Linked DNA regions of Duganella zoogloeoides. The protein of the gene in region 2 binds, or shares a complex with, the protein of the main gene of each other region. Links are inferred from orthologs where the notes say so. Each region holds a gene or a part of one and is shown on either strand. Other genes may lie near its edges. The genes, in order: groL and metK.

The links.
Region 1: the proteins of metK (region 2) and groL are in contact, whole or in part, in a cryo-EM structure (PDB 8P4O), measured with the Escherichia coli proteins. The link is inferred for Duganella zoogloeoides from one-to-one orthologs.

The regions. Positions count from the first base shown.
Region 1 is NZ_CP140152.1:969,824-986,844, reverse strand. Bases 8,776-11,623 are described here. They hold groL (chaperonin GroEL), read left to right. Parts: upstream 8,776-9,298; coding sequence 9,299-10,948; downstream 10,949-11,623. Other genes in these bases: SR858_RS04235 (glycoside hydrolase family 53 protein), read right to left, coding at 11,529-11,623; SR858_RS04240 (DUF7684 family protein), read right to left, coding at 11,041-11,469; groES (co-chaperone GroES), read left to right, coding at 8,946-9,236. In the rest of the region: beta-galactosidase GalA, read right to left, coding at 1-1,905; SR858_RS04275 (TonB-dependent receptor), read right to left, coding at 2,113-4,743; SR858_RS04270 (LysR substrate-binding domain-containing protein), read right to left, coding at 4,921-5,880; SR858_RS04265 (SMP-30/gluconolactonase/LRE family protein), read right to left, coding at 5,989-6,942; dgoD (galactonate dehydratase), read left to right, coding at 7,141-8,289; SR858_RS04255 (YnfA family protein), read left to right, coding at 8,373-8,702; more of SR858_RS04235, read right to left, coding at 11,624-12,512; SR858_RS04230 (SMP-30/gluconolactonase/LRE family protein), read right to left, coding at 12,652-13,533; SR858_RS04225 (2-dehydro-3-deoxy-6-phosphogalactonate aldolase), read right to left, coding at 13,561-14,181; SR858_RS04220 (2-dehydro-3-deoxygalactonokinase), read right to left, coding at 14,184-15,080; SR858_RS04215 (hypothetical protein), read left to right, coding at 15,275-15,841; SR858_RS04210 (sugar 3,4-ketoisomerase), read left to right, coding at 16,247-16,666; SR858_RS04205 (DegT/DnrJ/EryC1/StrS family aminotransferase), read left to right, coding at 16,680-17,021.
Region 2 is NZ_CP140152.1:5,669,226-5,679,043, forward strand. What follows is about bases 107-2,961. They hold metK (methionine adenosyltransferase), read right to left. Parts: upstream 2,190-2,961; coding sequence 1,023-2,189; downstream 107-1,022. Other genes in these bases: ahcY (adenosylhomocysteinase), read right to left, coding at 107-840. In the rest of the region: more of ahcY, read right to left, coding at 1-106; SR858_RS24885 (LpxL/LpxP family acyltransferase), read left to right, coding at 3,235-4,113; dapF (diaminopimelate epimerase), read left to right, coding at 4,117-4,980; SR858_RS24895 (tetratricopeptide repeat protein), read right to left, coding at 5,093-6,334; SR858_RS24900 (porin), read left to right, coding at 6,756-7,817; SR858_RS24905 (DUF484 family protein), read left to right, coding at 7,922-8,590; SR858_RS24910 (tyrosine recombinase XerC), read left to right, coding at 8,593-9,654; SR858_RS24915 (CobW family GTP-binding protein), read left to right, coding at 9,788-9,818. UniProt on the Escherichia coli protein: Catalyzes the formation of S-adenosylmethionine (AdoMet) from methionine and ATP.

The DNA.
Region 1 (17,021 bases), 4.7 Mb from region 2 along the record:
GCCTTCGCTGCCGGCCCAGTTCCAGTGCGGCGCGATGTGAATCAGCGGACGATCCTTGATCCATTGCGCCTGGTGGATGTAGTAGGCGTTTTTCGGGAAACCGTTCAGGTCCATAATGCCGAACACCGAGCTGACCGACGGCCATTCATTGGGCGTCGGCTCGCCGCGATAATCAAACCCGGTCCAGACAAAGCCGCCGGCCACGAACGGCCGCTTGGCAATCGCTTCCCACGCATCGCGGTGAGTATTGCCCCACTGCGCGGCATCGGCCAGGTCGTCGTAGCTGGCGATCTGGTTCTTTTGCTTGTCGGTCTTGAACACGCCGCGCGTCATGAAGGCGGACGTGTCTTCCGAGCTGGTAAACGGCACCGTCGGATACGCCGCATGGAAGCGGTCGTAATCGGGCACCTGGTAGTTGGCGCCCACCACGTCCACCGCGTGCGCCACGTTGAGATCGCTGAAGAAGCCGCCGTTCATGGCAGCGGTGACCGGACGGGTATCGTCGAGCGCTTTGACGGCAGCGGCCATGCGGCGCACCATTTCGTAGCCCACTTCCGAACCCTGCACCGGTTCCTCGTTGAACACCGACCACAGGATGATGCCGGGGTGATGGCGGTCGCGCTTGACCATCCATTCGAGCTGCTTCATGTAGTCCGGCGACGGATTGAAGTTGCGATTCTCGTCCATCACCACGAAGCCCATGCGATCAACCATGTCGAGCACTTCGGCTGCTGGCGCATTGTGCGAGAAGCGGATGGCGTTCACGCCCAGTTCCTTCAGGCGGCGCAGGCGATACTCCCACACCGCATCGGGAATCGCCACACCGACACCAGCGTGATCCTGGTGGATGCACACGCCTTGCAGTTTCAGGTGTTCGCCGTTGAGGAAGAAGCCCTTTTCGGCATCGAAGCGGATGGTGCGGAAACCGGTATGCAGCGCCACTTCGTCCTGCGCCTTGCCGTTTTCCAGCACGCGCGTGACGACCTTGTACAGGTTGGTCTTGGCGATCGACCACAAGGCCGGATCGTTGATCTTGAACGGCAGCTTGACGGTGGTGTCTTTCAATACGCCCACGCTGGCCTTGGCCAGCTGGCGGCCCACCTGCTTGCCGGCCGGGTCGAACACGGTCACTTCCACCGTGACGTCGGATGTCTTCTTGCCGCTGTTATTGAGTGTGACTTCCACCGGCAGGGTCCAGTCGCGGCCCTTGCCGGCGCGAGGTACGGCATACACGCCATCGGTGGCCACATGCACCGGTGCGCGCTTGACCAGCCACGCGTGGCGATACATGCCGGCGCCCTCGTACCACCAGCCCTCCATCGCTTCCGCATCGACGCGGATCGAAATGGTATTGAGGGCATCGCCGTACGTCAGGTAAGGCGTGATATCGATATTGCTGGCGTTGTAGCCGGACCAGTTGCGGTTGACGACATTGCCGTTCACGTACACGGTGGCGTGGGTGGCAATCGCATCGAACTGCAGCTCGAAATGGCGGCCACGGTCGGCCGGATCGACCTGCAGATAGCGGCGATACCAGCCGATGCCGCGCGGGCGGTAACCCTGCGAGATATTGGCTTTCGGGTCGAACGGTCCTTCGACGGCCCAGTCGTGCGGCAGGTCGAGGCGGCGCCAGTCGGAGTCGTCGAATTCGGCGCCAGCCGCGCCGGGCGCGTTGCCGGCCTTGGCGTTGCTATACGATTCTTCGTGGCCGACGATCGGCGCCTGGCGCACGTCGCCGAGGTGGAACAGCCAGCCGCGATCGAGCGACAGACGCTCGCGCCCGGCCTTGACGGTGGCGTCGGTGATGTGGGGTTTGATCGGTGCGGCGGCGTGCGCGGCAGTATGTGCGGCAGTAGCGGCGACCAGCAACAGCACGGCAGCGCCAAAGCGCCGCCAACAAGACATCGTGTTCAAACTTAACTCCCTGTGAACTTTGGGGTCAGTGCCGACATTCGGACATCGCGGAACTTTTTTCTTGAAGCGTACTTCAACCAATAAGTTCAAAAATGTCCGAATGTCGGCACTGACCCCGAATTGGGGTAAAAAAAAACGGAGCAGCACCGTTAAGCACTGCTCCGCAAACCACGATAAAACAAGGGTACAACGGAAAATTTACAGCTTGAAGGACAGGCCCAGGTTGAAGCGGCGGCCGAACTCGGTCACTTCCTGTTGCAGCGGGTTGTTGGCGCTGGTGTAGACCGCTTTCTGGTTGGTCAGGTTTTCAATACCGAAGCGGATCTGCACGTTCGGCGTGATCTGCTTGGCCAGGTTCATGGACACGAAGGTTTCCGCTTCGTTGACCAGCAACTGGCCGGCGCTCCAGGTCGGGTTACGTACGAACGAGCTGTGGTGGTTGGCCGAGATACGGGCTTCGTAACCGGCTTTTTCGTACCACAAGGTCACGCCGCCATTGTTGCGCATCAAGCCTTCAATCGGGAACGGATTGCCGACTGGCACCTGTTCACGCACGGTGCTGGCGGTGTACGCGTAGTTGCTGGCGATACCGAGGCCGTCGAACGGTGCCGGCAGGCCGGTGAATGCTTGCTGGTAGACCAGTTCCACGCCACGGATGTTGCCGCCTTCGCCGTTGACCGAACGGGTGATGTTGTCGCTCTGGGTGATGGCGATGTAGCGCTGCAGTTGCTTGTAGAAGCCGCCCACCGAAACGAGCGAACCCTTCTGGAAGTACCACTGGTACGCCAGGTCAACCTGGTTGGCCATCATCGGCTTCAGGTCCGGATTGCCGGCCGAACCCGTTTGCGGCTGACTGGTGCCGGCCTGGCTCAGGTTGCGCGAAGCGCGCAGTTCATCCAGTGGCGGACGCGACATGGCGCGGGCCAGGCCGAAACGCACCTGGTGTTCCTGCGCTTCGTCGAGGTTGAAGATCAGGTTCAGGCTCGGCAGGATCTCGGTGTACGACGTGCCTTGCTCGACTGCAGACGGGGTGGAACCGTTGATGGAACCCATGCCATAGCTGTCGGTCTTGGTGTGCACCAGGCGCACGCCCACGTTGCCGCGGTAGGTTTTGCCGAAGGCTTCACCATCAAGGTCGCCCTGGACGAAGGCCGAGGTGCTGCGTTCCTTGACGCGCCAGCCAGCGAGCTGGTCGTTGCGAACCTGGTCGGCAGTACCGACCTTGCCGTTCGGATTGAAGGCATCAGGACCGAAGGCGTTGCCGATGGTGCCGTAGAAGTCCTTGAGCACGAAGTACGACGGGAAGCCGGCCACGTTGACCGTCTCGTAGGCCGAGGCAGGAATCGCGTTCTGCTGGGCCAGCTGCCAGGTGGTCTGGCGGTAGCTCTTCTCGCGGTCGGTCGCGCGCACGCCGACCTTGATGCGGCTGACGATGCTGTTTTCGATCGGACGCGCGGCGGTGACCGACGCGGCGTTCAGCAGATCCTTCACGTGACCGTCGGTATCGACGTACAGGGTCGGCGCTTCGAAATTGGCCGGGTTGCCGGTGTCGATGCCGCCAAAGCTGTACTGCTGACGCTCGTTGCCGGTGAACGACCAGTTGACCGACACTGGAATCGAGCTCAGCGAATTTTGACGCAGATCGCGCCACTGGCTGCTGCGCAGCGCGTGCGAAGTCGACAGGTCGGTTTCGACTTTCCACTCGCCGAGATTGACCTTGGCGTTCAGGCCGCTGGCGGCCACGCTGGCGTCCTGGATCCAGTGGGCATCGTTGTTGATGACGCGGTTCCAGTTGACGGTGCCGCCGGCCACATAGCCGTTACGGATGTCGAGGTTGCTGAAGTTGCCGGAGTTGCCGCCATCCCAGTTGCCCAGGTCGCCGGTCCAGTGCTGCATCTGCGCTTCGTCGATCTTGGTTTGCGCATAATAGGTGTCGGCGGTGATCAGGACATCGCTGTTCGGCTTGTACTCGATCTTGCCCAGCACGCTGCTGCGCTTGTTGCTGCCGCGGCGCACGTCGTCCTGGAAGCCCCACGGAGTCTTGTCGACCTTGCCGTCGCCGTTCATGTCGACGGAATTGTTTTCGTTGAAACCCCAGTGGCGCACGTTCTTCTGCACCGATGGCTGGTCCTGGTAGCTGAACGCTACGGCTGCACCCAGCGTTTTGTTGAGGAACTGGTCAACCCAGATACCGCCCACGCGTGGCTTGTTCTTGTCGGCGCCGGCGATGTCCTTGGCAATGTTGTAGTGCAGGACATCGGCCTTGAAGTTCAGCTGGCGGCCGTTGTACTTCAGCGGCGACACGGTTTGCAGATCGATCGAGGTAGCAATGCCGCCTTCGACCAGTTCGGCGTTCTGGGTCTTGTAGACGGTGGCGCCGCTGATCGACTCCGACGGGAACTGCTCGAAGCGCACTGCGCGATCCGGTTCCGACGATGCCAGCTCGCGGCCATTCAGGGTTGCGCCGATGAAGCGTGGACCCATGCCGCGCGCGACGATCTGCGAAGCATTGCCGCGATCGAGGCCCGACGACAAACCTGGCAGGCGTGCCAGCGATTCGGCGATGGTGGTGTCCGGCAGTTTGCCGATGTCTTCCGACGCGATCACTTCCACCATGCTGTTGGAAGCTTCCTTGACGGCCAGCGCGTTACGCACCGATGCACGGATGCCGGTCACGTTCACTTGCTGGATTTCGCCGGCGACCGGCGCTGCGGGAGTTGCTGCCTGTGCTACTGGCTCTGCTTGTGCTTCTTGCGCGAACGCTTGTTGCGCCATCAACGGGGTGCTGAACAGGGTCGCGATCAGCAGGCTCATTTTCTTGTGTTTCATTATGTGCATCTCCAGTGTCTGTGTAGTTCCGTCTCTGATCTTTGAACCACATCGGACGGATAAGACGGGATGCTATCGAAACCGAAGTTGGGAGGCCAATAGCTTATTGACGTTGGCCCATATCAAGTTCGTATATCAGACATACAAAAAGCGTAAACAGTTTGTCAGCTTTGCTATTTACGGCTTGCTGTAGTGGGGATACATGGTGGTGGCGGTGTCGCGCAGCGCCAGCAGCATGGCGTCGGCGCCCGGGGAGAGCTGGTGTCGCTTGCGCGTCACAATGCCGAACGAATCCATGCTCACGCCCAGGTCGAACGGCAGGATCGCCATCAGCCCGGTCTGCAGGTAGGCCTGCACCGCCTCGGCCGGCAGTGCGACGATCATGTCGCTGTTCATCAGCAGGCTGGCCACCACCGGCAAGTCTTGCGTCTCGACGGTTTCGGCGGGCTGCTCGAGGCCGTGCGACAGGAACAGGGCCGTCAGGCGGTCGCGCAGGATGCTGCCGGCCGGCGGCAGTATCCAGCATTGCCGCACCAGTTCTTCGAGCTGCAAATCGGTACGGCCGGCCAGCGGATGGTCGCTGCGTGCGATCAAGAGGTGCGGCTCGTCGGTGAGTGGTTCGAAATGCAGTTCGTCGGCGGCAGCGGTGTCGAGGATGCGGCCGACTACCAGATCGAGCTCACCGCTGCGTAGCCGCTCCACCAGCACTTTGCTGGTGGACATCTTGACCGACACGTGCACGCGCGCATGGCGCGACTTGAGCAGGTTGATGGCCTTGGGCACCAGCGAGGTGGCTGGCGCCAGCACCGAGCCGATGCCGACGCGTCCGCGCAGGCCCGACAGCAGTTCCATCACTTCCTGGTGCGCCGCGTCCATCTCGGCCAGCGCCGCGCCAGCGCGGCGGATCAGCACCTTGCCATACCAGGTGGGCGCCACGCCGCGCGACAGGCGTTCGAACAGTTGCACGCCGAGGGCGTGTTCAAGCTCGCCCAGCAACTTGGACGCACCGGGTTGAGTCAGATTGGCGGCTTGCGCCGCGTGCGCGATGGAACCGTGACGGCCGAGTTCCACCAGCAATACCAGGTGGCGGGTCTTCAGGTGGGAGCGGACAAAGCGGTCGGAGCGGGAATCGGTCATATTGGCGATTATTATACCGCCCGAAAGGTAGAGCACGCGCGACTAGCGTGGCGAAGCCGCATTCTGCGGGCGCGCGCACCCGCCCGTTTCCTCCTCGTCCCGCGCTTGCTAGCCGACGGCCTGTACTGCGGGCGCCATGTCGTCGAACAGCGTGTCGGCGATGCCAGCGGTGGCGCTATCGAGCAAGCCGGACGGCAAACCGTACAAGGCGCCGTCGTGACCCAACAACAGCAAGTGCGCCAGGCCTTCGCCCCCAAAGGCCAGCGCGACCGGTGCAGCGCCTTCGAGCGCAATACGGCAGAGCACGGCGCCGCCGGCGTCGTACCGCACCAGTTCGGCGCCCTGGATGCTCCACAGGCAGTCGGCGCTGTCGATCACGGCCGCGCCCACGGCCACATCCGACTCGGCAAACGTGGTGGCATTGCCAACCCTGGCACGGTCGGCATCATACGTACAGTGCAGGATGCGGTTGCCGTCGGCGAACAACATGCGGGCGCCGTCGGCGCTGAAGGCGATGCCGGTCGCGCGCACCACCACTGGCAGCGCCAGCCGGCGCAGGCCGTGACGTTGCGAGTACTGGTAAAAGCTGCCGATCGGGCGCTGATCGCTGGCGGTATTGGCGGTGCCGAACACAAAATTGCCGGCGCGGTCGGTGCAGCCGTCGCTGATCGCCGTGCGCGGCTCGGCCGCGTCCACCGTCAACAACACTTGCGACTGTAGCGTCCTGGCGACACTGCCGGCCGCCGGCAACTCGACCATACCCAGCCGCTTGCCCTGCCCCAGCAGCAGGCGCCCGGAGGCGCAGGCGGCCAGCGCGCAGGCGCTTTCGGACAAGCGCAAGCTGCCCGCCGTTGCGGCCGTAGCGGTCATGGCAGGCGGTGTGGACCGGGTAGCAGCGCCAGCAGACGGCCAGTTGTACAACAGGCCGGTCAGCGGATCGGACCAGCGCCAGCAGTTGCCGGCTGCGTCCCAGCGCAGGACACCGCCGGTGCGGCCGCCGCGCTGCAGCAGGATGGCGTCCGCAGCGACGGCGGCGATGGCAGGCGTGGAGATGTCTATCATGACGCTGAGTGTAAGCGCGGCCGGCGTCCGACAGATATAAAAAAATCACTATCAGCTATCTTGATATCAGATAGCTGACTTGTTTATTTCTGGTATTCGATAATGATATGGTTTGTGGCGAATTAATCATATTTCCATAGCGGGGCGCCGTTTTAGACTGTGTGCTGTTCATTGAACTTACTCTCATTCCTCACCCCTATGAAAATCACCAAACTGACGACCTACCGTGTTCCACCGCGCTGGATGCTGCTGAAAATCGAAACCGATGAAGGCGTAGTCGGCTGGGGCGAACCGGTCATCGAAGGCCGCGCCCGCACCGTGGAAACGGCCGTCCAGGAAATGGAGCCGTATTTGATCGGCCAGGACCCGTCGCGCATCAACGACCTGTGGCAAACCATGTACCGCGCCGGCTTCTACCGTGGCGGCGCCATCCTGATGAGCGCGATCGCCGGTATCGACCAGGCGCTGTGGGACATCAAGGGCAAGGTCCTGGGCCAGCCCGTGTACGAACTGCTGGGCGGCCTGGTGCGCGACCGCATGAAGATGTACAGCTGGGTGGGCGGCGACCGTCCTGCCGACATCATCGAACAGATCGCCAAACTGAAAGAAGGCGGCTTCGACACCTTCAAGATGAACGGCACCGAAGAACTGGGCCTGCTCGATACGTCGGCAGCGGTCGATGAAGCGGTCAAGCGCGTGGCGGAAATCCGCGAAGCGTTCGGCAACACCATCGAATTCGGCCTGGACTTCCACGGCCGCGTGGCCGCGCCGATGGCCAAGACCCTGCTGCGCGAACTGGAGCAGTTCCGTCCGCTGTTCGTGGAAGAGCCGGTCCTGGCCGAGCAAGCCGAATACTACCCGCGCCTGGCCGAGATGACCTCGATCCCGCTGGCAGCCGGCGAGCGCATGTATTCGCGCTTCGAGTTCAAGAACGTGTTCGCGGCCGGCGGCCTGTCGATCGTGCAGCCAGATTTGTCGCACGCCGGCGGCATCACCGAGTGCCTGAAAATCGCCTCGATGGCCGAAGCCTACGACATCACGCTGGCGCCGCACTGCCCGCTCGGTCCGGTTGCCCTGGCTTCGTGCCTGGCGGTGGACTTCGTGTCGTACAACGCCGTGCTGCAAGAGCAAAGCATGGGCATCCACTACAACAAGGGCGGCGAGCTGCTCGACTACGTGATCAACAAGGAAGACTTCAAGATCGTCGACGGCTATTGCGCGCCGCTGCGCAAGCCTGGCCTGGGCGTGGAAGTGGACGAAGAACGCGTGATCGCCGCCAGCAAGAACGCCGGCGACTGGCGCAACCCGGTCTGGCGCCACAAGGATGGCAGCGTCGCCGAGTGGTGATGCAATCGTGGTAACCGAAGCCGGCGTGATTGCCGGCTTTTTTTATACGCCCCGCTACTGCGCCCACCCGGTATCATGACGGCATGGATTTCATCAAACTTGCCGCCCTCTTCTTCATCACCGCCATCGCCGAAATCGTCGGCTGCTACCTGCCCTGGCTGGTCCTGCGGCAGGACAAGTCGCCATGGCTGCTGTTGCCGGCGGCCCTGTCGCTGGCCCTGTTTGCCTGGCTGCTGACCTTGCATCCCACCGGCGCGGCGCGCACCTACGCCGCTTACGGCGGCGCCTACATCGCCGTCGCACTGCTGTGGCTGCGCCTGGTGGACGGCGTGGCGCTGACCCGGTACGACATGGCCGGCGCCGGCCTGGCCCTGGCGGGCATGGCCGTGATCGCCTTGCAGCCGTCGTCATAGTCTCGGCAACGCCGAGACTTTTCTCGATATCGCCGAATTCTGTTGCCACTCAGACATCACATCGCTGCTTTTTTGCGCTTTCACAAATCTTGTGCCTTGAAATACAGGGATGTCGTCCCTATAATTGGCACTCGTTACGAGAGAGTGCTAACAAAGTCTCTTGTCCAACTTTGCGCTGTGGCGATCCCTGCAATGTGATTGAAACAGCAACCAACTGTACCATTGTTAATTAAGGAGTTTTGTATGAACCTTCGCCCTTTGAACGATCGCGTTATCGTCAAACGTCTCGACCAGGAAACCAAGACTGCATCCGGCCTGATCATCCCTGATGCGGCTGCTGAAAAACCGGATCAAGGCGAAGTCCTCGCCGTTGGCAATGGCAAGATCCTGGAAGACGGCAAAGTCCGTCCTCTGGATGTCAAAGTAGGCGACCGCGTCCTGTTCGGCAAATACGCCGGCCAGACCGTCAAGATCGACGGCCAGGAACTGATGGTCATGCGCGAAGAAGACATCATGGCGATCGTCACCAAGTAATTGCATTCATTGCAATCACTGGTCCACGATTTCCAACTTAACACCTCACAGGAGTAATAAACATGGCAGCTAAAGAAGTTATCTTCGGCGACGCAGCGCGCGCCAAAATGGTAGAAGGCGTCAACATTCTGGCCAACGCCGTCAAAGTCACCCTGGGCCCGAAAGGCCGCAACGTGGTCCTGGAGCGCTCGTTCGGTGCCCCAACCGTCACCAAGGACGGCGTATCGGTCGCCAAAGAAGTCGAACTGAAAGACAAGCTGCAGAACATGGGCGCGCAAATGGTCAAGGAAGTTGCTTCCCGCACCAGCGACAACGCCGGCGACGGCACCACCACCGCCACCGTGCTGGCCCAGGCAATCGTGCGCGAAGGCATGAAGTTCGTTGCCGCCGGCATGAACCCGATGGATCTGAAGCGCGGTATCGACAAGGCCGTTGCAGCGACCGTCGAAGAACTGAAAAAAATCGCCAAGCCTACCACCACCACCAAGGAAATCGCCCAGGTTGGCGCGATCTCGGCCAACTCGGATTCGTCGATCGGCGAACGCATCGCTGAAGCGATGGAAAAAGTCGGCAAGGAAGGCGTGATCACCGTGGAAGACGGCAAGTCGCTGAACGACGAGCTCGACATCGTTGAAGGTATGCAGTTCGACCGCGGCTACCTGTCGCCATACTTCATCAACAACCAGGAAAAGCAGGTTGCTGCCCTGGAAAGCCCGTTCGTGCTGCTGTGCGACAAGAAAATCTCGAACATCCGTGACCTGCTGCCCGTACTGGAACAAGTTGCCAAAGCCGGCCGTCCACTGCTGATCATCGCCGAAGACATCGAAGGCGAAGCGCTGGCCACCCTGGTGGTGAACAACATCCGCGGCATCCTGAAAACCGTTGCCGTGAAAGCCCCAGGCTTCGGCGACCGTCGTAAAGCCATGCTGGAAGACATCGCCATCCTGACCGGCGGCCAGGTTGTTGCTGAAGAAGTCGGCCTGACCCTGGAAAAGATCACCCTGGAAGAGCTGGGCCAGGCCAAGCGTATCGAAGTCGGCAAGGAAAACACCATCGTCATCGACGGTGCCGGTCAAGCCGCTGCAATCGAAGGCCGCGTCAAGCAAATCCGCGTGCAGATCGAAGAAGCGACCTCGGACTACGACCGTGAAAAGCTGCAAGAGCGCGTGGCCAAGCTGGCCGGCGGTGTTGCCGTGATCAAGGTTGGCGCTGCCACCGAAGTCGAAATGAAAGAAAAGAAAGCCCGCGTTGAAGATGCACTGCACGCTACCCGCGCTGCCGTGGAAGAAGGCATTGTGGCTGGCGGCGGCGTTGCCCTGCTGCGCGCCCGCGCTCAAGTTGCTGGCCTGAAGGGCGACAATCCTGACCAGGACGCAGGTATCAAGATCGTGCTGCGCGCGATGGAAGAGCCGCTGCGCATGATCGTGCAAAACGCCGGCGAAGAAGCGTCGGTCGTCGTGGCAGCGGTTCTGGCCGGCACCGGCAACTACGGCTACAACGCCGCCAACGGCACCTACGGCGACATGGTCGAAATGGGTGTTCTGGATCCAGCAAAAGTTACCCGTTCGGCACTGCAAAACGCAGCCTCGATCGCCGGCCTGATGCTGACCACCGACTGCATGATCGCTGAATCGGCTGACGACAAAGCAGCTGGCGGCATGGGTGGCATGGGTGGCATGGGCGGTATGGGTGGTATGGACGGCATGATGTAATGTGCCGGCCGGTCAGGCTCTGTGGAGCCTGGCTTGCCAACAAAAAAGCCCGCGCAAGCTTTTGGCCTGCGCGGGCTTTTTCACGTTTGCAATCAAGCGTCGTGGAACTGGTCCTCGATTTCCTCGCGACGCGGCGCATCGGCGATATGCACGATCAGGGTGTCGTGCAGCTCGTGCGCGGGGTGGCTGGCGCGGTGCTGGGCGAACCAGAAGACTTCGGAGAGGTCGTCGTCCTCGTGCGACGTGGTGATCACCAGGTCGGCTTCGTCCACGTCTTCGTAGTTGGTTGCTTCCAGGTGGGCGTCGTCGATCGACTCTTGCCACTGCTCGGCGTCCTTGCCCCACACCATGGCGTATTTGCAGCCTGACTCGACCAGCCAGCGGCTGATGTCCCAGCGTACCGTTTCCAGCACGTCCACATCGACCACCAGCACAGCCTTGAAGTGATCGAGCGCTTCGAGTACCGGCAATTCGTCTGCCGGTGCCAGGTGCAGGTAGCGGGGAGGATTTTTTTTCATCATGCGTCTCGGAGGTTCAAACGACGCATTCTCCCCTGATTCCCGCCAACCTGCAATTACGCTCAGAAGGGATCGAGCGCGATGGTAAACTTGCCGCTGCCGTCCAGTGCCCCAAACGTATAGCCCTGCCAGCTCGGGTATGCCTGTGGCTCCCAATAGAACACGCCCAGGCCGTTGGAGCCCAGCGCCTTGGTCTTGGTCAGCAGGTCGGCCACCATGGCCTTGGACGTTGCAGCTTGCGTCCAGTCCATGCCCACCTCGGTCACCATCACCGGCTTGGCGTAGCGCGCCACCATGTCCTTCATGTTGATCGAGATGCGGTTGTTGTAGTTGGTCCAGTCCGCTGGCGGTGGATAATGCGACATGCCGATCACGTCCCACTTGGCGCCCGCGCCTTTGACGCCATCGAAGAACCAGCGGAACACCGCGTTGTCGTAGCCGTTGGCCAGGTGCAGGATCACCTTGGCGTTCGGGTACACGGCCTTGGTGGCGTTGTAGCCGCTGTTGATCAGGCCGGCCAGGTTGGCGAAGCTGGTGGTCTTCCCTTCCGGCCACAACATGCCGCTGTTGATCTCGTTACCGACCTGCACCCACTCGACGTTGATGCCGTTCGATTTCAGGTAGTTGAGTGTGCCCTGGGTGTGGCTGTACACGTCGTTGTTCAGCTGCGCCAGGGTATGGTTGGCCCACGCGGACGGCTTGGTTTGCTGGCCGGGGTCGGCCCAGCTGTCGCTGTAGTGGAAGTCGATCATGATGCGCTGACCTTGCGCTGCGGCGCGCTTGGCCTTGTACAGCACATCGGCGCCGTCGTTCCAGCCGGGCTTGACCCACACGCGCAGGCGGATGGCGTTGATATTCAGATTTTTCAGCAGCACGAACGGGTCGGTCTTGACGCCGCTGCTGTTGTAGAACGCATAGCCGGCGGATTCCTGCTGGCTGACCCAGCCCACGTCGGCGCCGTTGGCGAAACTTTGTGCCGAGGCCGTCGAGGCGGCCAAGGTCAGCGCCATGCCGCAGAACGCGGCAAGCATTTTCTTGAAATTCATGTGATCTCCAGTGTCTTTTTTGTTTTGGATGAAACGGAACTGCCAACCACCAGTGCGCACCTCCCCCTGCCGCCTTGCGCGGCACAACAAACGAGTCATGGAAGAACGCGCCGCCGCAGCGGCGGCGCGTCAGATAACCTTAGCCGAAGCGTGCCGCCGGAATGCCGGCAACATCCACGCGCACCGCGAACAGGCCGCCCGTGAGCGGGAATTCTTTCAGTTGCTCGGGCGTGTTGTCTTCACTGGCGGTGGTGATGAACAGCGTTTTGAAGTCCGGGCCGCCGAACGTGCACGACGCGGGATTGCGGACGGGCACGCGGATCGTCTCGAGCAGGTCGCCGTCGGGCGAATAGCGGCATACACGGCCGCCGCCCCACTGCGCTACCCACACGCAGCCTTCGCTGTCGACCGTCATGCCGTCGGGCGAACCTTCGCCTTCGGCGAACTGGCGCCACACGCGCGGCTCGCCCAGGGTGGCGTCGGCCGCCAGCGGGTAGGCGTAGATGCGGCCTTCGAAGCTGTCGGTGTGGAACATGGTGGCGCCGTCACGGCTGAAGGTGGGGCCGTTGCAGATGTGGTAGCCGGCATCGGCCACCGTCAGCGACAGGTCCTTGTCGAGCAGGAACAGCGCGCCGACCGCCTGCGCGTAGTCGGTGTTGTGCATGGAGCCGGCCCAGATGCGGCCCTGGTGATCGACTTTGGCGTCGTTCAGGCGCAGGTCGCTGCCCGGGGCAAACGGATGGGCGATGTATTCGATGCGCAATTCCGGTTCGAGCCACACGCGGGCGATGCCGTGGCGCAGGCCGGCCATGAAGCCGTCGCCGTCGGCGCGCGCGATGAGCCAGCAGACGTAGTCCGGCATTTCCCAGGCGTGGCGCTGGCCGGTCTCGGTATCGAACGCGTGCAGCGTCTTGCTTTTCAGGTCAACGAAATACAGGCGCTGTTCTTCAGCCACCCACAGCGGGCCTTCGCCCAGTTGCGCACCCAGGTCCCACAGGCATTGCACGTCGTGCTTACTCATCGTTTTTGTCTCCTTTATTTTTTTAGATCAGGCAGCCAGTGCGCGCCAGGCGCCCACGAACGCCGCCGCGCGTTCGCCCAGTTCTTCCAGCGATACGCCCGGCGTGAACAGCGCGCCGCCGATGCCGAAACCGGTGGCGCCGGCTTTCTTCCAGCCGGCCATGGTCTCGGGCGTGACGCCGCCCACCGGCCACATAGGCGTGCCGGCCGGCACCACGCTCAGCATGGCTTTCAGGCCGCCGTGACCGACCATCTCGGCCGGGAACAGCTTCAATGCATGGGCGCCGGCGTCCAGTGCGGCAAACGCTTCGGTCGGGGTGGCCACGCCAGGTGCGCAGTACATGCCCAGCTCGGCGGCGCGACGGATCGCGGCCGGGTTGCAGTTGGGCGAGACCAGCAGGCGGCCGCCCGCTTCGTACACGGCTTCCACGTGCGCCACGCTGAGCATGGTACCGCCGCCGACCAGGGTATCCGGCAGGTTCAGCTTGACGATGGCGGCGATGCATTCGAGCGCACCCGGGCGGTTCAGCGGCACTTCCAGCGCGCGGAAGCCGGCGTTGTACAGCACCTTGGCGACATCGACCGCCTCGGCAGGTTGCAGACCGCGCAGGATGGCGACCAGTGGCGTGGTTGGATGGGAAATAGTCATGTTCAGCCCTTGATGAATTGGGAAATCGCAGTGCAATACACGCGATGTGGATCGAGCACCTGGCATTGCAGGCCAAAGTGCTGGGCGGCTACGGCGTAGCGCTTGGCCAGCGCCGGCGAGCCGATGACAGTGATGGTGCCGCCGGCCGGCAGGCTGCGGGCGGCGGCGGCGAATTCGGCGCCGATCAGCAAGCCGCTGACAAACGCGGCGGCCTGCTCGACCGGGGCGCTGCGCGACACCACGCCGGCGCGCACGCGGAACAGGGTGTTCGAGAGCGGTTCGCCCACGCCAGCCTGGTCAAGGCCGGCGGCGAAGCCGGTGGCGTCGCTGGTATCGCCGCCCATCATGGACGACAGCGTGCCGCCCTTGGACAGCATGGCGAACAGTTCGCCGGTCATGTACGTGGACAGCGACTGGATCACGCCGTCCTTGAGCAGCACCCACTTGCTGTGGGTTCCCGGCAGCACCAGCCAGCCGTCGCGCTGGCCCAGCACCACGGCGCCGAGCAGCTGGGTTTCCTCGCCGCGCATGACGTCGGCCGACGGGCCGCGACGGTACGCGTAGCCGGGCACGATGTGGCAGTTGGCCGACCACGGAGCGTCATTCACTTGCGCCAGGTGCGCCGGCAATTCGGTCAGCGGCACCGAGGCGTCGAGGTAGTTCACTTCCTGCCAGCCCGAGGCGCTGCCGACCATGCCCGACATGATGACCGGGACGGCGGCGTCGATGCCCATGGCGGCGCGCAGGCCGTCGAGCGAGGCGCCGAAGCGCTCGCGCCCGCCCACGGCCAGCATGCCCTGGTCATCCTCGTACTCGGCCAGGCAGTTGGCTTGTTGATCGATCAGATAGGCGCGCCGGTTGCTGGTACCCCAGTCAACGCCGAGTATGGTCTTGTCCACTATGAAATCCTTTTCTATGCTGCCAAGATGTTACGGAATCGACAGTCATGCCGCCAATGAAATATCAGACAGGAGTAATACCAAAATTGTATAGGCTTATGCGTTACCCTGTCGGCTTGCCCAGCCGCAAACGTTGCCCGATGGTTGCCTTTGGTTTAGTATGTCCGTCTATAAAATAGTTTTGTCTATTCATTATGGCTTCTCCGTCTCTCCCGCCCCGCCTGCTGCTCACCGCCGGTGCTGTCATCGCCGTCCTGATCGGCGTCGGCGTGTACGTTAGCAATTCGACACCGGAGCCTGCTCCCGCCGTCCCTGCGCAACCCGCGCCGATCAAGCCTTTGCCCGCGCCACCAGCAACGCCGCCGGCCGCCAAGCCCGCGCCGCGGCCAACGGCTGCGGTCGAACCGGCCGCGCCGGCGGAACCCAAGGTCACGCGCACCAAGGACCAGGCTTCGGCCGCCCTGCTGGCGTTGCCGGAGTTGCGCGCCTGGTCCACCATGCTGGAGAAAACCTCGAACGGGAAAGTGCACGGCGCGCTGATCGAATACGATCCGGCGCCACGCAAGCTCAACGGCAAAACTTATTACCAGTTCAGCTTTGTAGAAAACAGCGCCGATGCGGCGCTGCGGTGGGAAAGTTTCCTGGTCTCGGCCAATGACGACGAGATCCTGGTGGAAGACGCCACCAACGATGAAGTGATCAGCCTGGCGCGCTGGCGCCGTGAAAAGCACCCGGAAAAACGCACCAGCGTTGATGGCTGATGCGTCATACCATGCACGCTTGCACCCTCATCCCCACGCAGGCACACTGGCAAAGCGCCATCACCTGCTCACCGACATCGATGGACTATCCTGGTGGCGCCGACTATTAATCAGCTGATTGCCCAGATGCCACGCAGGTGCGCAGCCGGAGCCTCCGCGCAGTAGCACACTTGCAGTGGAGTACTTAATCTGTCATTATTAAAGATTAACATAGCAATGCTGCGTGCCTGGTATGCGTCGCTGGTCAGACGCATTGATTGTTGCCGCTTCGCCATTACACTCATGTGACGTCTCCCACAGTGAGCAGGGTCGCCGCGCCGGGCCAGATAGCCCATTTGAGACAAGCGCTGTCATGACCGCGCCACTACGCTCAAACATGCTAGCCCGTTATTTTGAAAGAATTTTATGTCCCATATTGACCAATGCCGCATCATCGAACTGCCTAAGCATAGTGATCCGCGCGGAAATCTTTCCGTGATCGAGAGTGGTATCCATGTGCCATTCGATCTCAAGCGTGTCTATTACCTGTATGACGTGCCGGGCGGGTCCTCGCGAGCCGGCCATGGTCATATCGAACTGCAGCAGCTGTTTGTCGCCATGTCGGGCAGCTTCGACGTGATTGTCGACGACGGTACGCGCCGCAAAAAGTTCTCGCTGAACCGCTCCTACTATGGGCTTTACGTACCCGGCATGATGTGGCGCGAAGTGGAAAATTTCTCGTCCGGCGGCGTCTGCCTGGTGATGGCTTCGACCCTGTACGATCCCAAAGATTATTATCACGACTACGACGAATTCGTCGCGGCAACCCGTCAACCACAGAAGTAATCAGACAATTATCATGAGCGTTCCCTTTCTCGATCTTAAAGCAATCAATCTGGCCCACGCCGCCGAACTCGAAGCAGCTTTCAAGCGCGTGCTTAATTCCGGCTGGTATGTACTAGGCAGCGAAACCGCCGCTTTTGAAAAAAACTTTGCCGCCTATTGCGACAGCAAGCACGGGATCGGCGTGGCCAACGGCCTGGACGCGATCTTCCTGATCCTCAAGGGATATGGCATCGGCCCTGGCGATGAAGTCATCGTCCCGAGCAACACCTTCATCGCCACCTGGCTGGCGGTCAGCCATTGCGGCGCGCGACCGGTACCGGTGGAGCCGGTAGAAGCCACCTACAACCTGGACCCG
Region 2 (9,818 bases):
CAGCGCGCGCATGGCCTGGGCCGAGCCCTTGCCCACGTCGCCGTAACCGGCGATGACGGCCACTTTACCGGCGATCATGACGTCGGTCGCGCGCTTGATGCCATCGACCAGCGATTCGCGGCAGCCGTACAGGTTGTCAAACTTCGACTTGGTGACGGAGTCGTTGACGTTAATCGCCGGGAAGGCCAGCTTGCCGTCCTTGTGCATCTGGTACAGGCGGTGCACGCCGGTGGTGGTTTCTTCGGTCACGCCCAGGATGTGCGGCAGGCGCTTGGAGTACCAGGTCGGATCGATCGCCAGCTTGGCCTTGATGGCGTTGAACAGGCAGATTTCTTCTTCCGAGGTTGGGTTGCCAACCACCGAGATGTCCTGCTCGGCGCGCGCGCCGATGTGCAGCAGCAGGGTGGCGTCGCCGCCGTCATCGAGAATCATGTTCGAGTACACGGCATTGCCGGCAGCGTCCGCTGGCCACTCGAAGATGCGGTGGGTGTAATCCCAGTATTCGTCCAGGGTTTCGCCCTTGACGGCAAACACCGGGGTGCCGGCGGCAGCGATGGCGGCAGCGGCGTGGTCCTGGGTCGAGTAGATGTTGCACGAAGCCCAACGCACGGTGGCGCCCAGCGCTTCCAGCGTCTGGATCAGCACGGCGGTCTGGATGGTCATGTGCAGCGAACCGGTGATGCGCGCGCCTTTCAAAGGCTGGGCTGCGGCGAATTCGTCGCGGATGGCCATCAGGCCCGGCATTTCGGTTTCAGCGATCTTGATTTCCTTGTCGCCCCACGGGGACAGGGAAATATCGGCGACCAGGTAGTCTTGCAGAGGTTTGAGTACGGCGTTCATCACGCCCTCCTTTCAGTTAGAAAAAAGTAACGTGAGCGCGGTTGCAGATTCCGAGCCTGGCGAAAAGGATTCGTCGCAGCGCTCCTCGGAAGGGGCATTCTAGCATCGTTGCGCGCCGGTGACGACGTGCAACGTGCTAAAACATGCAGGGCAGCATCACCACCCTGGCAGAAACGACAAGCTTATTTCAGGCCGGCCGCATCGCGCAGGATCGCCGCCTTGTCGGTGTGCTCCCACGTGAATTCCGGCTCTTCACGGCCGAAGTGGCCGTACGCGGCGGTCTTGGCGTAGATCGGACGCAGCAGGTCCAGCATCTGCACGATGCCTTTCGGACGCAGGTCGAAGTGCTCCATCACCAGCTTGGCGATTTGCTCGTCAGGGATCACGCCCGTGCCTTCGGTGTACACGGTGATGTTGATCGGACGGGCCACGCCGATCGCGTACGACACCTGCACCTGGCACTGGCGCGCCAGGCCGGCAGCGACCACGTTCTTGGCCACGTAGCGGGCGGCATACGCTGCCGAACGGTCAACTTTGGTCGGATCTTTACCGGAGAATGCGCCGCCGCCGTGCGGGCTGGCGCCGCCGTAGGTGTCGACGATGATCTTGCGGCCGGTCAGGCCGCAATCGCCTTGCGGACCGCCGATGACGAAGCGGCCGGTCGGGTTGACCAGGTACTTGGTGTCGGTCAGCCATTCGCGTGGCAGCACCTGCTTGATGATCTCTTCGATCACCGCTTCTTCGATCTGTTTATGCTGCATTTCCGGCGCGTGCTGGGTGGACAGCACCACGGTGTCCACGGCCACCGGGCGGCCATTGACGTAACGCAGCGTCACTTGCGACTTGGCGTCCGGGCGCAGCCATGGCAGGCGGCCGTCCTTGCGCAGCTGCGACTGGCGCTCGACCAGGCGGTGAGCGTAGTGGATCGCCGCTGGCATCAGTTCCGGGGTTTCGTCGCAGGCGTAGCCGAACATCAGGCCCTGGTCGCCGGCGCCCTGGTCGAGGTCGATACCTGCGCCTTCGTCCACGCCCTGGGCGATGTCCGGCGACTGCTTGTCGTAGGCGACCAGCACGGCGCAACCACGGTAGTCGATACCGAAGTCGGTATTGTCGTAACCGATGCGCTTGATGGTTTCGCGGGCAACTTGAATATAATCCACATTGGCGTGGGTGGTGATTTCACCCGCGAGCACCACCAGGCCGGTGTTGCACAGGGTCTCGGCGGCAACGCGCGCTTTCGGATCCTGGGTCAGGATGGCGTCCAGGATCGCATCGGAGATCTGGTCCGCAACTTTGTCGGGGTGGCCTTCCGAGACAGATTCGGAAGTGAAGAGGTAATCATTAGACATCGCAACTCCTGGAAATGGCGGTAAAAATGGTTGTCGCGCACCAACGGGGGTTGCGACGCTTTAGCGATATTTATATCCCGCATCGCAAGTTGTCATTAACTCAGCGGTTCCTACTAACGTGTTATTTTACGCTTTTTTAAAAAAACTTGCTTCTCGTCCAGTGACCAGGCAAGCATAAACACAGGCACACAACACTTTCATGCTCGTACCCATTTTTCGTTTCCTTTCCGTATTTCCCTTGTCCTTCCTGCATGCCGCCGGCAGCGCGCTGGGATGGGTGGTGTACCTGGCATCCCCGTCGTACCGGCGCCGCATGCGCGACAACATGGCCCAGGCCGGCTACTCGCAACACCTGTCGGCCGCCATTGCCGAGGCTGGCAAAAGCATCATCGAATTGCCCTTCATCTGGTGTGCTGCACCAGAGCGCGTGTCGCGCCACGCCACGCTGGAAAACTGGCAACTGGTACAGACCGAGCTCGACGCCGGGCGCGGCATCGTGTTCCTCACGCCCCACCTGGGCTGCTTTGAAATCGTGGCCCAGGAAATCGCCCTGCGCACCGAGCTGATGGTGATGTACCGCCCGCCGAAAAAAGAGGCCTTGAAGCCGCTGATCGAAGGCGCGCGCGCGCAAGAACCTGCTGCTGGCGCCGGCCAATATGAGCGGCGTGCGCATGCTGGCCAAATTCCTCAAAAAAGGCCAGCCGATCGGCCTGCTGCCCGACCAGGTGCCGCAAGAAGGCGAAGGCGTATGGGCCACCTTCTTCGGCCGCGACGCCTACAGCATGACCCTGCCCGCCAAGCTGGCGCAGATGGGCAACGCCACCGTGATCGTCACGTATGCCGAGCGCCTGCCGGGCGGAAAGGGCTACGTGATCCACTTCGTGCCGTTTACCGAATCGCTGGCCGGCGACACCGCCAGCCAGGCGCAGGCGATCAACACCGCGATGGAGCACCTGATCGCGCGTAATCCCACCCAGTACTACTGGAGCTACAACCGCTACAAGGTACCCCACGGCATCGATGCGCCACAGACTGGAGAAGCAGCATGAAGTTAGTACTCGGATTGATGTGGCTGCTGCACTGGCTGCCCTTGCCCGTGCTGGGCCGCTTTGGCAAGTTCACCGGCAGCCTGCTGTTTATCTTGCTGCGCGCGCGGCGCGAGATCACGCTGACCAACTTGCGCCTGTGCATGCCGGAGCTGACCGAGGCCGAGCGGGTAACGCTGGCGCGCCAGCACTTCCAGGCCTATGCACGCAGCATCTGGGAGCGCGGCATCCTGTGGTGGGCGTCGGAAGCGCGCCTGAACCGCCTGATCACCGTGGAGCCGGGCCCGGTGCCGGTGGCGGAGATGACGGCCAAGCCGACTATTTTGCTGTGCCCGCATTTCGTGTGCCTGGACGTGGCCGGCGCGTCGATCGCGATGGTGGCCAGCGCGTCATCGATGTACGTGACGCAAAAGAACGCTGCGTTCGACCAGGTGCTGCGCGCCGGCCGGGCCCGCTTCAAGCCGGTGAAACTGTTCACGCGCCAGGACGGCATCAAGCCGATCCTGCGCGCGCTGCGCGACAAGCTGCCGTACTTCATGCTGCCGGACATGGACTTCGGCGAGAAAGACGCCGAGTTCGTACCGTTCTTCGGCATCGACGCGGCCACCCTGACCGCCACCGCGCGCATCGCCGCCACCACCGGCGCCCAGGTGATGCCGGTGATCGCCACGTTCCTGCCGAATTACCAGGGCTGGCGTGTCAAATTTTACCCGGTGTGGGACAATTACCCCGGCCCCGACATGGTGGCCGCCACCCGCCGCATGAACGAGTTCATCGAGGAGCGCGTGCGCGAAGCACCGGCCGAATATTTCTGGACGCACAAGCGCTTCAAGACCCGCCCGAATGGCGAACCATCGTTGTATCCACGTCGTAAATAAACTATGAAACTCAAATTCACCAAAATGCACGGCGCCGGCAACGACTTCGTGGTCATCGACGGCATCAACCAGCACATCGACTTCACCCCGGCGCAGTGGCAGTTGCTGGGCGACCGCCGCTTCGGCGTGGGCGCCGACCAGATCCTGCTGGTGGAAAAGCCGACGCAACCCGGTTGCGATTTCCGCTACCGCATCTTCAACGCCGACGGCGGCGAAGTGGAGCAATGCGGCAACGGCTCGCGCGCCTTCGTCAAATTCGTGGCGGAAAAAGGCCTGACCGACCAGCGCAGCATCACGGTGGAAACCAAGGCCGGCATCATCGCGCCGCGCCTCGAACTCGATGGCAGCATCACCGTGAACATGGGCGCACCCGTGCTGGAGCCGGCCAGGGTGCCGTTCGACGCCGAGGGCTTGCAGGGCGAAGCCCAGGCGCAGGATACGCTGTGGCCGCTGCTGCTGGAACTGGGCGGCGCGCGCGAAACCGTGCTCATTTCGGCGGTCTCGATGGGCAACCCGCACGCGGTGCAAATCGTCGATGACGTCGAGACGGCGCCGGTGGAACTGACCGGCCCGCTGATCGAGCACCATGTGCGTTTTCCGAACCGCGTCAATGCCGGCTTCATGCAGGTGCTCGACCGCCAGCATGTCAAACTGCGCGTGTTCGAGCGCGGCGTGGGCGAAACGCTCGCTTGCGGCACCGGCGCCTGCGCGGCCGCGGTGGCCGGTATCCGCCGTGGCGTGCTCGACAGCCCGGTACGGGTCGATGCGCGCGGCGGGCAGCTGTCGATCAGCTGGGCTGGCGAGGGTGAGCCGGTGCTGTTGACGGGGCCGGCGGTGACGGTGTTCGAGGGCGAGATCGAGATTTAACTAGCCAGGCTGCCAGCGCTGCGCATGCCTTATGAGCTTCAAGCCGTTGAACCTCCAGCAGGTGGGTTTCAAGTTGGCGGTTTCAAGTCGATGGTCTTCAAGCCGGCCGGTTTCAAGCCGTCGAAGGTTCGGCCGCCAGCGCCGGCAAGCAGGTCTTGAGGCGGTACAAGCGCTGGCGGTAATTCCCTTCCAGGCAGCCATCAAACCGGTCGAACTGCGCCACCACCTGGTCCAGCAGCTGCCGGTCCTGCGCCGTGCGCAGCGCAATCAGGCGGCGCTTGCTGCGCCCATAACTGGCGCGGATATCGACCACCAGGCAATGGCCGTGATCGGCCGTTTTCACATCAAGTAACAACGCCTCGGCCCGGTTCAAACCGAAGGCGCGCGCCAGTGTGAGGCGCGCTGCCAGCAGCGGCTGGCGCATGGCCAGCGTGTGCAATGCTGCCGGCGCCAGGGCCAGCAGTGCCTGGCCCCACGCGTCCGCATGCGGCGCCAGGGCGATGCGCTCCAGCTGCCGCTGTGCCTGCTCGCAACCCTGGGCCGCCGCTTTCTGCAGCCAGTACATCGCGCGCACGTCGCCATCGGCTGCGTGGCGGCGGTGACGCCACGCATAGAGGCCGCACTCGCGCTGCGCGTTTCGATGGCCCAGCTCGGCTGCACGCTCCAGGCAGACCTGCGCTTCGGCCACGCTGCGCTGCGAAAACTCCGGCTTCATGTAGATGCGCGAGAGCGCAAACCAGGCATCGGAATCGCCCTGTTCGCCGGCCAGCGTGAGCCAGCGGATCGCGCGCTTGAAGTTGACGGTGGCGATGCCATCAAGCTGCCGGCTGCCATCGCGCTGCAGGCGCGCAAACCACAAGCCGAGCGATAGTTGCGCCGCGCGCTCGCCCGCCTGCGCGGCCCGTTCGCGGTTTTCTGCGGACGGTTCTTGCGGCACTGCGGCGAGCACGCGACGATGCAGCGGCACCAGCCCATCCCAGGCAGACCCGTCGGGTAGCACGTCAAAGCGCGCCTTGCGTGGCAAGGCCTCCTGCATGTCGATGTAATTCGGCGGCGCCAGTTGCGCCAGCACCAGTCCCGCCTGCTCGACCCCGGCCGCAAAAGCGCGCTCGTACCACGGCAACACCTCGTCCACGCAGTGCCGCGCATGCTCGAACGGCACGTGGCTGCCGATCAGCATCCACGCTTCGGCCTGCTGCTGGCGGGCCGCGCGGTTAAGCCAGTGCAGCGCGGTGGACATGTTGCGCGGCAGGCTGGCGCCGCCGAACAGGTACAGCTTGCCCAGGGCCAGCTGGCAAGCGGGATCGCCGGCGCGCGCGCCACGGATGACGCCTAGTTCAGCTCGATTGACCATCGTGATTGACCATCGTTTAGGCGGGGAAAGATTGATCAGGAACAGAAGGTTGGGAAGTGCGGAGTTGTCGTCCAGTGTAGCGTGCGATCCACGCCACATCCTAGGAAAACCGCGCCACGGCTTGATCTCTCACAAATCGAGCACCCCGCCCGCGCTTGTAGGCTAGAGCTGTTTTAGTGCCCGATTGAAAGGAGTTAGCGTAACCCCTTGCAAAGAAAGCGTGACCTGGCGGGCGCACACCCGCGTTTCAAAAAAACCACAAGCAGCTGTCGTTGCGGGGCTTTCAACCAAGACTGGCCTCCTCAATCGACCACTCCCGCGCAATTATCCCGGCAAGCCTTTAAGGTTCCGAACCAAGGACCTACCAGTACCGATACAGCGGCGGACGCTTGTTCGATCTACTTAAAAAAGGAACCTATCAATGAAAAAATCTCTCGTGGCCCTGGCACTTACCGGCACGCTCGCTGGCGCCTCATGCGGCGTGCATGCGCAATCGTCGGTGTCCATTTACGGCACGCTCGATGCCGGCATTGCCAATCGCAGCGGCCCCAACACGCCCACCGTGGTGGGCAAGCGCGACAACAATAAGCTGGGTTTTCGCGGCGTCGAAGACCTGGGCAGCGGCCTGAAGGCCCTGTTCCAGCTCGAGATCCGCTACGAGCCCGATACCGGCACCATCGAAAGCAACTCCCGGCCGCTGTTCCAGGGCCAGTCGCGGGTGGGCCTGCAAGGAGACTTCGGCACGGTGCGTCTCGGCCGCGGCCTGACTGCCTTCCAGGAAACCAGCACCGGGTACGAACCCTGGAGCGGCATGCCTGCCGTGGCCGGTTACCAGACCGACCTGCAAGTGGCCGGCTACACCAGCGACCCGCTCAGCCCGGCCGGCAACTCGCTCAACCGCTTCTCCAACGCCGTGTTCTACAACACGCCGCTGATCGCCGGCATCTTCCAGCTCAACGTCACGGTGGCGTCCAAGGAAGCCAACAACAACCCGGCCATTATCGGCCGGGGCACCGCGCTGGCGCCGCAATTCCCGGCCAACAGCCAGGCGGCCGTGGTGCCATACTCGGTCAGCGCCACGGCCACACAAGGCAAGTTTTCCGCCTACGCCGCCTACGAGCGCAACGCGGTGGACACCACGCTGTGGTCGGTGGGCGGCTGGTTCAAGCCGATCGAGCCGCTCAAGCTGATGGCCACGTACCAGAAGCAGGACCAGGAAGAAAGCGTGCTCATCAATCCTGAAACCAAGGGCTGGGTGCTGGGCGCCAACTACGTGCTCGGTGCGGGGCTGATCCGGGCCGGCTATGGCCAGAAACGTCCGGACAACCAGTTCAATGATCCGGGCATCGCCAAAACGCGCCAGTACTCGATCGGTTACGACTACAACCTGTCGCCGCGTACGTACCTGTATGCGGATGCCACGCGCAAGAAAGCGGTCACCGCGTTCAACTTCGTCAGCGTCGGCATCCACCACAACTTCTGACGGCTGCACGGGCAAGCACGGACAAGGGCAACCTTGTCCGTCTTTTTTGCCCGGGTCGGGTAGAATGGTCGGCTAGTTCCCACCCCGATTTCGATAGAGCAGCCATGACCGTCCCACTGGATTCCACACTAGTCGCGCAGTACCTCACCGAGCATCCGAATTTCTTCGTCGAACACGCCGATTTGCTCGGTGAAATCAAGCTCGCCAGCCCCATGATGGGCCGCACCGTCTCGCTGCAGGAACGGCAAATGGAAGTGATGCGCGAGAAATACAAGACGCTGGAACTGCGCATGAGCAACCTGATGCGCCTGGCGTCGGAAAACGAAGCCATCGCCAACAAGTTCCACCGCTGGACCAAGGTGCTGCTGGAAGCGGAAGATGTGGGTTCCATGCCACACTCGGTGGTCAGCGGCCTGAAATCCGCGTTCGACGTGCCGCAAGTGACCGTTCGCCTGTGGAATACCGCGCCCGACTACGCCGACGAATGGTTCACCAAGGGCGTGACCGAAGATGTGCGCATCTTCGCCAACAGCCTGCTGTCCCCTTACTGCGGCAGCAACAAGGATTTTGAAGCCGTACGCTGGCTCGATGACTCGGCCAGCGTGGTTTCCACCGTGATCATCCCGCTGCGCAAGACCGGCGACAAGCAGGCTTTCGGTCTGCTGGTGATGGGTTCGGCCGATGCCAACCGCTTCACCTCGCTGATGGCTACCGACTTCCTGGTCCACATGGGCGAAACCAGCAGCACCGCCCTGGCCTGGCTGCTGGCCTGACCATGGCGGGCGCGCGCGCCGTGGGGACAGCGCAGGTACAGGCCGCCGAGACTGCCGGTCCGACGGCAAACCCCGCGCCTGCCGCGCCCGGCGCACCTGCTGCGGCGCCTGCCGCTGCCCCAGCAGCAGACTGCGACCGGATCGCCGACTACCTGGCGCACCTGCGCCACGGCCGGCAATTATCGGCCAACACCACCGCCGCCTACGGCCGCGACCTGGTCGAACTGCGCACGCTGGCCGAGGGCCGCGACTGGACCGATATCGATCATTTCCTGGTTCGCCGCCTGACGTCGAAGCTGCATGCGCGCGAACTCGATCCGCGTTCGATTGCCCGCAAGCTCTCGAGCTGGCGCGGCTTTTTCGACTGGCTCGGTACCCAGACCACCCTCGCCGCCAACCCGGTGCAAGGCGTGCGCGCCCCCAAGCGCGCCAAGACTTTGCCACGGGCGCTGTCGGTGGACGACGCCGTCCAGCTGGTGGCGCCGTCCCCTATGCAGCTGCGCGCTGCCGGCAGCGATGGCAAGGGCGGCGCAGAACCGGCCGAACTCTGCAACCGCGCCATGTTCGAGTTGCTGTATTCCAGCGGCTTGCGGGTATCGGAAATGGCCGGCCTCGACATCACGCCTGGCAAGGATGCGCTCGGCTGGGTAGTGCTGGAAAACCGTGAAGTAATCGTGACCGGCAAGGGCAACAAGCGCCGCGTGGTGCCGGTGGGCAGCGCGGCAATGACCGCACTGGCGGCCTGGCTGGCGGTGCGCCCCGCTCCCGCCGACGGCAGTGCCGCCTTGTTTTTAAGCACGCGCGGCACCCGCGTATCGCCACGCGTGATCCAGCAGCGCTTGCAGGCGCACGGCGTGGCCAGCGGCGCACCGGTGCACGTGCACCCGCACATGTTGCGCCACTCGTTCGCCTCGCACGTGCTGCAATCGTCGGGCGACCTGCGGGCGGTGCAGGACATGCTGGGGCATGCCAGCATCAGTTCCACCCAGGTATACACGGCGCTCGACTTCCAGCACCTGGCCGAGGTGTACGACAAAGCGCATCCGCGCGCCAAGATCAAATAAGCTGCTCGACGTACTGACGCGCCTCAATCGGACGAAACATGGTTCCGATTAATTTTCCGGCATAATCAGCGATTGCATTTTTGCACTTGATCCCCATCTAGGGGGCCCACACACCAGACTGGCGCGCGCGCATATGATACCTACCACGATCCTGACCGGCTTTC